DNA from 3 places in the Anaerospora sp. genome. Region 2 is predicted to be linked to each of the others. Evidence: riboswitches for the same ligand, from Rfam matches in the RefSeq annotation. Region 2 holds a riboswitch; each other region holds the start of a gene.
What was found. Region 2 has a riboswitch for cyclic di-AMP ahead of RTR76_RS10890 (NlpC/P60 family protein). Riboswitches for the same ligand answer to the same signal wherever they lie in the genome.

Region 1: it holds a riboswitch for cyclic di-AMP, as region 2 does, so the genes downstream of both, RTR76_RS05035 (3D domain-containing protein) here and RTR76_RS10890 (NlpC/P60 family protein) in region 2, are expected to answer to the same signal.
Region 3: it holds a riboswitch for cyclic di-AMP, as region 2 does, so the genes downstream of both, RTR76_RS20495 (peptidoglycan-binding protein) here and RTR76_RS10890 (NlpC/P60 family protein) in region 2, are expected to answer to the same signal.

Annotation. Positions count from the first base shown of each region.
Region 1 covers NZ_DALZUO010000004.1:41,550-45,832, reverse strand. The annotation lists gene RTR76_RS05040 (FAD-dependent oxidoreductase) at 1-1,264, opposite strand, end outside; cyclic di-AMP (ydaO/yuaA leader) riboswitch at 1,404-1,535, shown strand; gene RTR76_RS05035 (3D domain-containing protein) at 1,542-1,940, shown strand; gene RTR76_RS05030 (amidohydrolase) at 1,957-3,105, opposite strand; gene RTR76_RS05025 (chemotaxis protein) at 3,195-4,097, opposite strand.
Region 2 covers NZ_DALZUO010000011.1:60,109-64,391, reverse strand. The annotation lists gene RTR76_RS10905 (hypothetical protein) at 1-140, shown strand, start outside; gene aroH (chorismate mutase) at 212-571, shown strand; gene RTR76_RS10895 (glycosyltransferase family 2 protein) at 739-1,695, shown strand; cyclic di-AMP (ydaO/yuaA leader) riboswitch at 1,762-1,891, shown strand; gene RTR76_RS10890 (NlpC/P60 family protein) at 1,897-2,559, shown strand; gene RTR76_RS10885 (ABC transporter ATP-binding protein) at 2,633-4,283, shown strand, end outside.
Region 3 covers NZ_DALZUO010000046.1:10,652-14,934, reverse strand. The annotation lists gene RTR76_RS20500 (PaaI family thioesterase) at 1-379, opposite strand, end outside; gene RTR76_RS20495 (peptidoglycan-binding protein) at 531-1,121, opposite strand; cyclic di-AMP (ydaO/yuaA leader) riboswitch at 1,170-1,313, opposite strand; gene RTR76_RS20490 (L,D-transpeptidase family protein) at 1,350-2,069, opposite strand; gene RTR76_RS20485 (DHHA1 domain-containing protein) at 2,178-3,386, shown strand; gene RTR76_RS20480 (YibE/F family protein) at 3,378-4,283, opposite strand, start outside.

The DNA.
Region 1 (4,283 bases), on a different contig from region 2:
TATAAACCTTTGCGACCTGGAAAGCAGCTTCGTTCGCCATTCGAGTGTAAAGGTCAAATAAATAGGGAATATCCTGCTGCATTTTAGCTACGCCAGCATTTGCTTTCATATCTTGCATGACAAAGCTTTCGTTTAGCAGTGTACGGTATAGAGAAAGCTTTCGTTCTGAAAAGTCACGGACTATTTTAGCGGCAGTAGCAGCTTTAGCTGCAAAAAAACCCGACCACATTGCTAGATTAACTCCATGAACACCATTAACAAGAGCGGCAGCATCGCCAGTAATCATAATTCCCGGATGTACGAGGCTTGGAATACTAGTATAGCCGCCTTCCGGAATAAGCGCGCTGCCATACTCTTTTAATTTACCGTCTTTAAGTAAATGCTTAATATTGGGATGTTCTTTTAAGCGATTCAAAAGTTCATATGGCCGAGTACCCGACTGGGCAAAATCAGCTACGGACATGCCGACATTTAAGCTGATGCTGTCTTTGAAAGTATGAATAGACGCTGTTCCATTCATGCCGGCTGTTGGATAACCGTATAACCCGATTATGGCTCCTTCATTGGGTAATAAGTTGAATCGTTCTTCGATAATCTCAGCGGAAAGGGAGATGGTTTCTTTTACATAAAGAGACATATTAAGTGGTGATACGCGGTGAATAAGGCCGGATTTTTCGGCAAGCATGGAATTCGCGCCATCAGCTAACACGATGATATCGGCCAGATAATAATTAGGATGAGGTTCAGCTATTTTTACACCAATTGCCTGATTGTCTTTAAAAAGCACTTCAGATACATGGTGATTATTAAGCAGGATAGCTCCGGCATCTATCGCTTTTTGTGCCAACCATTGATATAAATGGATACGTTTTATCGTAAAGCGATTGTAGGGAGCCGCTGCTAACCGCTTGCTTTGATATCGGGTGCTTAGTACGGAATCCTCTGTCATCCACCAGAAGGACTGGTCAGTTACCATTCGTTCCCATTCAAGTTCATCCCAGAAATTAGGAAAAAGTTTATGAGTATGCTCTGCAATGATGCTTACTCCACCGCAGACTTTCGCACCGGGGTAGCACCCTCTCTCCAGGAGTAAAACCTTCAGTCCCTGCTGTGCCATAAAATAAGCGGCTGTGCTGCCTGCAGGTCCGGCTCCTGCGATAATGACATCAAATTTCCCGGCGGGAGCTTGATTTGTTGTTTGCGATTTTATACTGTCCGGATTAATTTTATAAGGTTTTTTAAAAGAAAACACTCTGTTTATCATGTTATTCACTTACCTTACGTTGCATAATAAGAAAAAAGTCCGTATACGGAAGGATGAGCACGATAATCAGCCAGGACAGGTAATTAGAGACGATCATGCAAATGACGGTGGGTTGTCAAACTTCCAGGTATGCTGTAGAATACGTGTTATGCCGAATTTCCCAGGAAAACGGGGGAACCATATTTGGGGTGAATCCGCAGAATTTCTGCGGTAGGGATATCCTCTTGTCCCGAACCCGTCAGCTAACCTCGTAGGCATATAGAGAGGAGAGACTATCATGAATAAACTTTTTATGACTTTAGGGTTACTTTTTTTCATAGGAGCGATCGCTCTTAGTTCAAAAGCGTCAGCCGAGGCTGCAGAACGTCAGTTTAAATCAGAGGCTATCGAGATGGTAGCAACTGCTTATGCCCCCGGTGCACATGATAATGGTAAATGGGGAGATTTGACGCACATGGGAACGAAAGTTCGTCCAGGCATTATTGCCGTCGATCCTAAGCTTATTCCCTTAGGTTCACGTGTATATATTGAATTTGCCGACGGACATGGTGCTTATGCTACCGCTGAGGATACAGGCGGAGCTATTAAAGGGAAGCGAATTGACATTGCTATGGCAACTGTAGACGAAGCGTATGAGTTCGGTATGCAAAAAGCAAAAGTATATATTGTAAAGTAAAGAGGAGCGTCCCAGGCTAAGCCTGGGGCTTTTTTCCTATTATTTGCCCATCGACAATGACGGTAGTAACATGTGTTGAAATAGCGAATGGATCACCATCAAAGATAACTAGATCCGCGTCTTTTTCAGCCTCTATACAGCCAACCCGGTTACTCACTCCAATAATTTGAGCAGCATGCAAGGTAATTGCTCGCAATGCCTCATCGCGGGGTAAGCCTGCTTTTACCGCTAAAGCAGCCTCTAAGCGTAAGCAATTAATCGGCAAGAATGGATGGTCGGTGATTAAAGCTATTTTTACCCCGGCTTCATGGAGCAGGGCCGGTGTGCGGTAGGTACGGTCCTTTAACTCGACTTTAACTCTGGCGGTGATGGAGGGACCGATAACGGCAGGAATAGAACGCTTGGCAATTTCCTCTGCAATTTTATGTCCCGCAGTTGCATGCTCCAGTGTAAGCAGCAGATTAAATTCATCAGCAATACGGATTGCCGTCATAATGTCGTCTGCCGCGTGCGCGTGAGCTCGAAGCGGTATTTCACGGTTCAGCACCTGTACAAGTGCCTCCATGCGCAGGTCACGTTCGCCTGTCCCTGAAGCGATCTTATTTGCATAATTTTGAGCAGCGACCAACTGTTCCCGGATCATGCCTGCAATTGTCATGCGTGTTGAGGGAGGACGGTCCTTTGCCATGTATATTTGGATCGGATTTTCGCCAAAAGCAATTTTCATCCCTGCTGGCTGGCGAAGGATCATGTGATCAATTACGGTACCGTGTGTTTTAATCGCAACGCTTTGTCCGCCAATCACGTTTTCGCTTCCAGGAGTAACAATAATAGTCGTCACTCCACCGCATAATGCGTCAGATAAGCCTTGATCTTCGGGATTGATGGCATCTATGGCCCGCAAATGTGGACAGAGCGGGGAGTTTACTTCATTTTTGTCTACGTGAGCCTGTCCTACACCTTCTTCGGCAATACCGAGATGGGTGTGACAGTCGATTAACCCGGGAGTAATTTCTTTGCCTGCAGCCGATATAACGGTTGCATTGGCAGGAATGGCAATATGTTGGCCAACGGCAATAATTTTTTTCTTATCAATTAAGATTACGGCCCCTTCAATAGTTCCGTTTGAAACAGTATGAACAACACCACCAGTTATTGCAAGCATAAATACCTCCAACGACAGTATATGCTTAGTTTAAACAGTTGGACAAAATAAAATCAGGACTAAACAAATTATGTTTAGTCCTGACAATTTTAGAGAATTTTTTGGTCAATTAAATCAATCAACTGAGTAATTTCCGGTTTTGTAACCTGAGCAGCAGCTCCGAGTGCTTCGCCCTTACGGCGCATTTCTTCATTGATAAGAGAAGAGAAGATAATGACCGGAAGTGCACGCAGGTTTTCATGATCTTTGATGCGCTTAAGTAAATGATGACCATCCATCTGAGGCATCTCAATATCAGTAATGATTAAATTCAGCTTTTCTTGCATCGGAGTTCGGTCTGATGCCATGTTTTCTAAAGTATCCCAAGCAATTTGACCGTTCTCAGTACTAATAACATTGTTGTAACCAGCTACATGAAGCGTACTAAGCAACAGGTCACGCAGCATTTTTGAATCTTCAGCGATCAGGATAGTCTTCGTTTTACGAGTTTCCACTACACCTACATTAGCAGAAGGGATGGTAGTTAATTTGCGATTTATTTCCGGATTAATATCAGCCACAATTTTTTCGAAGTCCAGGAGAACAACCATTTTTGCTGCCATTTTTACTATTCCAACAACCATATCGGAGTTGGTAATGTTGGGAGGAGCCTCCATCTCGGTCCAGGATATACGGTGAATGCGGGAGACCTCATCAACCAGGAAGCCTACGAAGTAGTTATTGAGTTCACTGACAATGATTTTGTGTGAGGTGGCAGTGTGTTCACTGCCAAGGCATCTTGCCAGATTGACCAAAGGCATTACCTTGCCACGCAGAGTAAAAACTCCTTCAACATAGGGGTGGGTATTGGGCATCTTTGTAATTTCAAGAGGATTAATAACTTCACGGACCTTGGCAACATTTATGCCATAAGTAACAGAACCTACCGCAAATTCAACAATTTCAAACTCGTTTGTACCAGTCTCTAATAAAATACCTTTGTTATTAGACATGGTTTTAATTCCTTTCTTCTTATAGCTTTATAAATTACTTTACTAAACAAGATATGAGTAATCATTATAATTCCATTATTGCTTTTCATTTCCTTCTTAAATTTACAAAATCTCTTGTTTTTTTACAAAATATAACCTTTTTTTCACATAAAAAGAGGTAGCCTTGGCAAGGTTATGTATGATATA
Region 2 (4,283 bases):
AAGCACATGGCAGCGTCTTTTGCTGGAAAGACCTTGAAGAAGGAAAATACGTAGAACTAAATGAAAAAAATAAAGTTTGCCCTGTTTGTGGCTGGTGGAAGTGCCATACCTGCGATTCCTGCCGCTGTAATAAACTATAGTGCATAGTCTGGTAGGATTTATTTTACTGAGCGGCGAATACTAACATATTCCAATAAGAGAAGGTGTTAACTTGCTGCGAGGAATACGGGGAGCTACTACGGTTGAAAATAATGAACGTTCCAGCATTGTAAAGAGAACCTCTGAGCTATTAACTAAGTTGGTGGAAGAAAATAATATACAGCTAGAAGATATTGGTGCTGCTATATTTAGTGCCACTCCTGATATTACGGCTGCTTTCCCGGCTGCTGCAGCCAGGGAAATTGGCTGGAGTGAGGTTCCGTTATTCGGTGCTCAGGAGATGGACGCCGATAATGGCCCGGTAATGTGCATACGTGTCTTGATTTTGTTAAATACGAATAAGCCCCAAACGGATATTCATCATATTTATCTTCATGGTGCTCAGGTATTGCGTCCCGATCTGGTAAAATAGGCAGAAAAACCGGCTGGAGTGTGGGCATAGGCTTACGCTTGAGCCGTTTTTTATGAGGCATTTGCTGCCTGTTTTTCCATATAATATAAATGTCATATTCATGCTTATTGCTAGTGAACTATGGCTGAACCATGCAATGCGAATAAGCATGAAAGGAGCTGTAAGTAATGTTGATTTCAATTGTTGTGCCGGTTTTTAATGAAGAAGACAATATTGACAACTTTTATAGAGAAGTTGTTAAGAATATGCAAGATTTAGCTTATACCTTTGAAATCATATTTGTTGATGACGGGTCGAGAGATGCAACCCCGTTGATTCTTGATCGTTTGGCCAATTGTGATAACCGGGTAAGGGCTTTAGTGCTAGCCCGCAATTTTGGACACCAAATTGCCCTTACCTGTGGCTTAGACCATGCAGATGGTGATGCTGTAATCACAATGGATGGCGATATGCAGCATCCGCCATCTATGCTGCCCTTACTGATTAAGCAATGGGAAGAAGGGTATGAGGTTGTACAGACTATCCGGACAAGTACGGAGGGTGTCTCCTGGTTTAAAAAGCTCACCTCCCGCCTATACTATAAATTAATTAATAGTGTGTCTAATGTGCATATCAATGAAGGCGGTTCGGATTTTAGACTGTTAGATAAAACTGTAGTTACAAGCTTTCGTCGCTTTCGTGAACGGGCGCGTTTTATACGCGGCATGATCAGCGCTATAGGCTATAAGCAAATATTGATTGAATTTACTGCTCCTCCTCGTTATGCAGGAACAACAAAATTTTCGCTAAAGGGAATGCTGCATTTTGCGTTGGATGGGATTACCGCTTATTCGAAGCTGCCCTTGCGCATTGCTTTTTACATTGGCGTGTTATGCGCACTGGGAAGCTTTATTCTTGCTTTACATGTGCTGTATATTAAGGTGTTTACGCAGCAGGCTGCACCAGGCTGGGCAACGATTACAGCCAGCATTTTAATGCTTGGTGGATTACAACTGGCCGGATTGGGTGTTATTGGTGAATATGTGGGCCGCATTTTTGAAGAAGTTAAACAGCGGCCGCTGTACTGGCTGCGCGTTGATGAGGCGCAACCGGGAAGGTCGAAAAAAAAGGAGGATCTCTCCTAGTTTCTGTCAGAATCCTTGTCTTAAGTGGCAGGAATTTGCAACTTGATGACGAATGGATAAAAGATGAGCAGAGAAAAGCCGAATCCAGCTCAGGTACGGGGGAACCAATCAAAGGGGTGAAACTTGCTTTCGTGCAGGTAGGGGGCCTACAACCCTAACCCGTCAGCTAACCTCGGAGGCTGTCGAGAGGAGCACAGACAGTTGCATAAGTTTCTCAGAACAACGCTTTGCTTTTTGATGCTCTTTAGTGTAGCATCGCTTGCCTCAGCTTCTGCTTTTATGCAGGGTGATGAAGGACAAGACATCTCCATGATACAGTCGAAATTGAGCTCGCTTGGTTATCAAGTAGGCGTTGATGGCGACTTTGGAGAACAGACGACTATTGCCGTTCAAGCCTTTCAGAGAGATCATGGCTTGACTGATGACGGTGTAGTCGGAGCTCAAACTTTTCGGTTGCTTATGGGCCGCGAAATCCCAGTAAGCCGCGACTCTTCGACAACCACAGTCAGGCGCCTTATTCAAACCGCTAATCGGTATGTGGGCGTCCCGTATGTTTTTGGCGGTACTACGCCGAATGGATTCGATTGCTCCGGGTTTACGCGCTTTGTATTTGCGAATTATGGAATACAATTGCCACGTGCAGCCGATGAGCAGTATGATGTCGGACAGTCGGTATCGTATAACCGCTTGCAGCCGGGGGATTTAGTATTCTTCTCTACATATGCGCCGGGTGCTTCGCACAGCGGAATTTATCTCGGCAACGGGCAATTTATCAGTGCTACATCCAGCCGCGGTATTGCTATTGACCGCATGGAAAGCAGTTACTGGGGTGCCCGGTATATCGGAGCCCGCCGGGTGTTATAGCAAATTTAGGGAAGGCGTAACCGGCCTTCCCATTTTTTATTGCCTATTTTACTTAGTTTTACCGGAGGCCATCATGCTCAAACTATATTGGAACAGCTTTATATGTCCTTATTGGCCAATGGTGACAACTGCAATTTGCTGCTTTATCATTGCGAGTTTGGCTGGCCTGGCTGCGCCTGTTGTCATTAAATATCTCATTGATGGTGCCCTAGTCGCTCAAGACCTGGCCTCGCTGCATCTAATCATTGGAGCCATTGTGGGTCTTTATCTTGTAAGGGGCGCTTTTACTTACATATATGGTTATACTATTGCCAAGGCCGGAAATCAAATGGTTGCCAGACTGAGACAAGATATGTTTGCCAAGCTGCAACATCAGGATTTTGCCTTTTTTGTTAATACCTCTACCGGTGAGACGATTTCCTTATTTACGAACGACTTATGGTTATTACAGCAGGCTTTTTCTTTTGGTGTACCCGATATGCTGGTAGAGTCGTTAAATTTAACTGCTATTATGGCTATTATGATTTATTTTGACTGGGAATTGGCGCTGGTTACCTTTGCTACGGTACCATTCATTATTGGGGCAATCGGCTTTTTTAATAAGAAGATTGCATCACTTGGTGAACTTGTGGAAGAAGCCCTGGCAAGAGTAACAGAGAGCTTAGAAGAATATCTTACATCTGTTACGGTTATTCAAAGCTATACCAGAGAAAATTACGAATACCAAAAATTCAGGGCTAATATTAAACGTGCGGCAGAGGATTTACTGCAAGTACAGCGTCTTAATGCATTTTTAATACCTTTGGTGGAATTCCTTGCTGCCATTGGCTTGACTTTAATTATCTGGTATGGTGGCCGCGAAGTCATTACCGGTGATTTAACAATTGGTGGCATGTTTGCTTTTCTTGTTTACATTATCAATTTGCCAACTCCGGTGCGCAAAATTAGTGAGGCGGCTGCAAAACTAAAAATGGGAACTGTAGCCTGGCAGCGGATTGAGAGACTTAGCTGTTATCCGCATCATGTGACGGAAGGCTCACAGGAGCTGAAACAGGTTGCCGGCAGAGTTGAATTCAAAGAAGTTTCTTTCAGTTACATTCCGGAAACAGGAATTTTAAAAGATATATCCTTCAGCGCCCAGCCTGGAGAAGTAATTGCGATTGTCGGTCCCAGCGGTGCAGGAAAATCTTCATTTGCTAATTTGCTGCTTCGTTTTTATGATCCTGATAAAGGGACGATCTATCTGGATGGTGTTGATATAAAAAAACTGAAGACAGCAAACTTACGTAAGCAAATTGGTTTTATCCAGCAAGATCCGATACTTTTTAATATACCTATTTTGGATAATATCCGGTATGGCAGGCCGGAAGCAACACAAAATGAGGTGGAAGCTGCAGCTCGTCTTGCAGGCGCACATGAATTTATTATGGCATTACCTCAGCAATATTCAACGTCGGTTGGTGAATTGGGGCACCTGTTGTCTGGCGGACAGAGGCAGCGCATTGCAATTGCCCGGGCGGTGTTGTCCAATCCAGCCTTACTTTTGCTGGATGAGCCTACAGCATCATTAGATAATCAGTCTGAAAAATCGGTGCTCACTGCCATACGGCGGGCAAGTGCTGGCCGGACAACCTTTATGATTACTCACAGGCTGTCAACACTTGTTGCTTCGGATAAGGTGATTTTTCTAACTGACGGACGTATTGTGGAATGCGGTACACATG
Region 3 (4,283 bases), on a different contig from region 2:
CTGCCAGCTTACCCTGGCTGTCGCAAATATCTGCCTCTACCACAATAGTTTGGCGTCCATTATGAATGACTTTAGCATCAGCTAAAACGGTCGTACCGGCAGATACACCTTTAATATAATTAATATTCATCTCAATGGTAACTACTCGCTTACCGCAAGAAGCACAGGCTACCCCCATTACCGTATCCGCCAGAGACGCCAACGCTCCGCCGTGGGCTGCGCCATACAAGTTAGCATGCTTGTCCGCTTTGACCGGCATAGTAAGTTGTACATGGCCTTCTGCAATACTGACAATTTGCATTTCCAGCAATTTTACATAGGGGTTGCGATCATATATTTCCATTAAATGTTGTTGAAGCCACTCTACCGAGCTATTCATGATGCTTCTCTCCTTACACTTTCTGATAAGATTAGAAAAGACTTGGCTTTCACCAAGTCCTATAGGACGCAGGTGGAAGCCTATGTCATTCTTATTTCGCAATCAGAAAGCTACATTTTCTGTAAGATAAAAAACAGGCGCATGCGCCTGTTTAATCAAGAATATACACCGTCACACGCTGAACGCCAAAATCCATCGCCTGACCATGACTGTCAAAAGCAAGATCAATCCGGTTGCCTTTTATTGCACCACCAACATCATCGGCAACAGCATAACCATACCCTGGAATATATAATCTGGTACCAAGCGGTATGGTATTCGGATCAACAGCCACAATGCCTTTATGAACAGGGTTGCCGCGGCTGGTACGATTGGAATTACCGGTATCATAAGCCGAGTAAGCAGAAGCCGTTACAACAAGCGATCTACTATAGCGTGAAGGCTCGGCACCAGCACGTTCTAAGTAACCCCAGGTTTGCTTGCCAACTACTCCATCAACTGAGAGCCCATGAATACGTTGAAATTCTTGTACCGCCTGGTATGTAGAATTACCAAAGATACCATCAACATCGCCACTGTAAACGCCAGCATCAGTCAATAGTTTTTGCAGCACCTGTATCTCATCGCCACGCATACCCTGTTTGAGTAACTTATCCCCTGGTGCAGCAAAGACAGCCGCATTCGTGAATAGTATTACTGACAATAAGACAGTAAGGAATAGAATCTTTTTCAATTGGTCCACCTCTCTTTTGGTGTGCCGTTGAGAATACTGCTTTGAGCAGAATACATTCTCAGCGGTCTTTAAGCCTCCGGGGTTAGCTGTCGGGATAGGGAAAAGAGAGAATTGAGAACACGCCCCTTCGCATTTTCGCGAATTATCCCCTGTAAATTTATGTGGTTCCCCCGTACTGTGTAGATTCGGCTCCACAATCTATATTACAACAATTTAATTCTTTGGTCAAACCTGGGGCTATACGCCTAACGTTTCTACCACAGCTTTGTTGACGACTCCCGTCACTTCCAAGCCTTTGTCCTGCTGGTATTTGCGGACAGCTTCCTCCGTTGCCCTGCCATAGATACCATCAGCACGTTCGTGAAGATATCCCATTTCTTTCAGTTTGATTTGCAAAACAACAACATCAGCACCTGTTGTCTGGTACTTCAATACGCGCTGTATCTTTACGTTTCTTCCTTCTATTTTCACCGGTGTTCCCACCGGAATCCATTCAAACAATTCCTCAACATCTTTATTGCGCATTCGTATACAGCCATGGCTGGCAAACTGCCCAATAGACCAGGGTTTATTGGTGCCATGAATGCCATAGACTCCCCAGGGCACGTCCAGGCCCATCCACCGTGTACCAAATCCGGTTCCCCAGTTATAGTCCTTCCAAACCACATGCCATTCACCGATTGGTGAAGGTGTTCCACTCTTGCCGACAGCAATCCGGTACTTTTTGAAGAGCTTTTCATCACTATATACTTCCAGCATCCGGTTCGCTAAGTTGATCGCGATACTGACATTGCTGCCTGGTACTCCTTCCACCACCGGATTATCCTGAATAACAAACTCCCGTTCATCAGCAAATTCAAAGCCGATAATGCCAAAGACTAAGCTCAATAAGACGATAGCGGTAATGCTATAGTAAAGGCGCTGCCGGCTGCACGGAAATGACCGAAAATAAATCATACCCTGCCCCCTTACGTTATTAGTTACAGATATATATGCATTCCAGGATGAATGTATTTCCGGAATAAGCTATAATGAAGCTATGCTAACAACTTGGAGGCGATCCTTGTGACCGATCTTTTATTTCAAAATAACAGCTATATTCGCCAGTTTCAAAGCCGGATAAAAAAAACGATCACCCTGCCTAACGGCAATGTGGGCGTCGTGCTGGAGCATACCGCCTTTTATCCTGAAGGAGGCGGACAACCTTCTGATAAGGGACAGATAAATGGTATCCCGGTGAATGATGTCTACAGCGAAGGAAGCGATATCATTCACGTCATGTCCGACCTGCCGCAAGCCGGGGCAGTAGAAGCTGCAATTGACTGGTCACGGCGCTTTGACCACATGCAGCAGCATAGCGGACAGCATATTTTATCAGCCACCTGCCATGAGCTGTTTGGAGCAGCTACGGTAGGCTTCCATCTGGGCGCGCAATCCAGTCAGATTGATCTTGACCTGCCTGGCTTTACTGACGAGCAGATGAATGCTGCAGAACAATTATCGAATGAGATGCTTTATGGCAATAAGGCTGTACGCATTCACCAGGCTACGCAAGCCACTCTGCATGAATACCCGCTGCGTAAACAACCTGCTAAAGATTTTGCTGCGATTCGCTTAATTGAAATAGAGGGAATCGATTGCTGTCCCTGTGGCGGAACCCATGTAGCAGCAACAGGTGAAATCGGCATGATTAAAATTCGCAGCTGGGAAAGAAAAAACAATGCAATTCGTCTTGATTTTGTGTGCGGTTATCGTGCTCTTGCTGATTATCAATACAAGAACCTATTAATAAAAGAACTTTCCGGACGCCTGTCAGCACCGGGACCACAACTGCTCTCAACTTTAGATAAGCTGTTCAATAAAGCAGATGAAACAAATCGGCAACTGGCAGCCGCCAGACAAGAGCTCAACGTGCAGCTTGCCGGCAACCTCTACCGGCAAACAGAACCGAAAAAGGGAATAAAAATCATTGTATATCAGTTACTAAATTCATCTCCCGCTGATGTAGCCGGACTTGCCAAGCAGCTTGTCTCTTCGCCTGCGACAGTTGCACTGCTGGCAGGAGTTGCTGACGATAACAGCAAGGTTCATTTGGTGTTCAGTTGCTCCCCTGACCTGAATATAAATATGGGGCCAATACTAAAAGCCGCCCTTCCTCTTATAGAGGGAAAAGGCGGCGGTAACGGTTCATCTGCCCAAGGGGGAGGCTCTTCTGTAAAACATACTGCAGATGCTTTAGAGCTGGCCAGACAAGCAGTTATTCAATTACTCTGAACGGTTACGCAGCAGGAATGCAGTAATAATCGCCGTTAAGGGAATCGCACAGATTAAGCCGATGCTGCCGGTTAAAGCTCTGGCAAATTCGGTGACAATCATATTTAAATTTAGAATCTTCAACATGGAAACCTGCTTCTGGGAAGCAATCAAAAGCATTAGTGGTAAGGAACTCCCTGTGTACGCTAAAATAAGCGTATTTGACATTGTCCCCATAATATCGCGGCCAACGTTCATACCGGTTTTAAACAGGCCTTTGGCATCAATTGCCGGCTGGGCTTCTTTTACTTCATAGAGAGCGGAAGCAATTGAGATTGTCACATCCATGACAGCCCCAAGCGCACCAAATACCATTCCGGCAAATAGGACTCCCTGGAAATCAACCATTGGCAGAAGGACTGCTTTTAGCATCATTGCCTCTTCACTATCTAATCCGGTAAGGTGCATCAGATTAATGGATAATACAGATAGAATTGCGGCAATGCTTACGCCGCCAATTGTCCCTAATACAGCTGCCAAGGTTTTTACCGTCCAGCCGCTGATCGTCACTTGTGTAACGACAGCAATTACCGCACTTATCAGCAAGGTTAAGACCGTGATGTTGAATTTTGCCATAATAACCTGGCCTACAAAAAACTGAAAAATAAGCAATGTAGAAAACGCGATGACAAATACAGATTTAACACCGACTATTCCGCCAAAAACAATTAAAGCCAATGCAAAAAATCCGACTAGCCAATATACATAATCAAAGCGATCAAAATCGCTGACATGATAGGTTGTCCGCTGCATGTCGTTGGATATGGCAACAATCACTTTGTCGCCAGGATTGACATGAATCTCGTACATCGATTTCCCGGTTATGTAATTAAACGTATCAACAACTTTTCCGGCCTC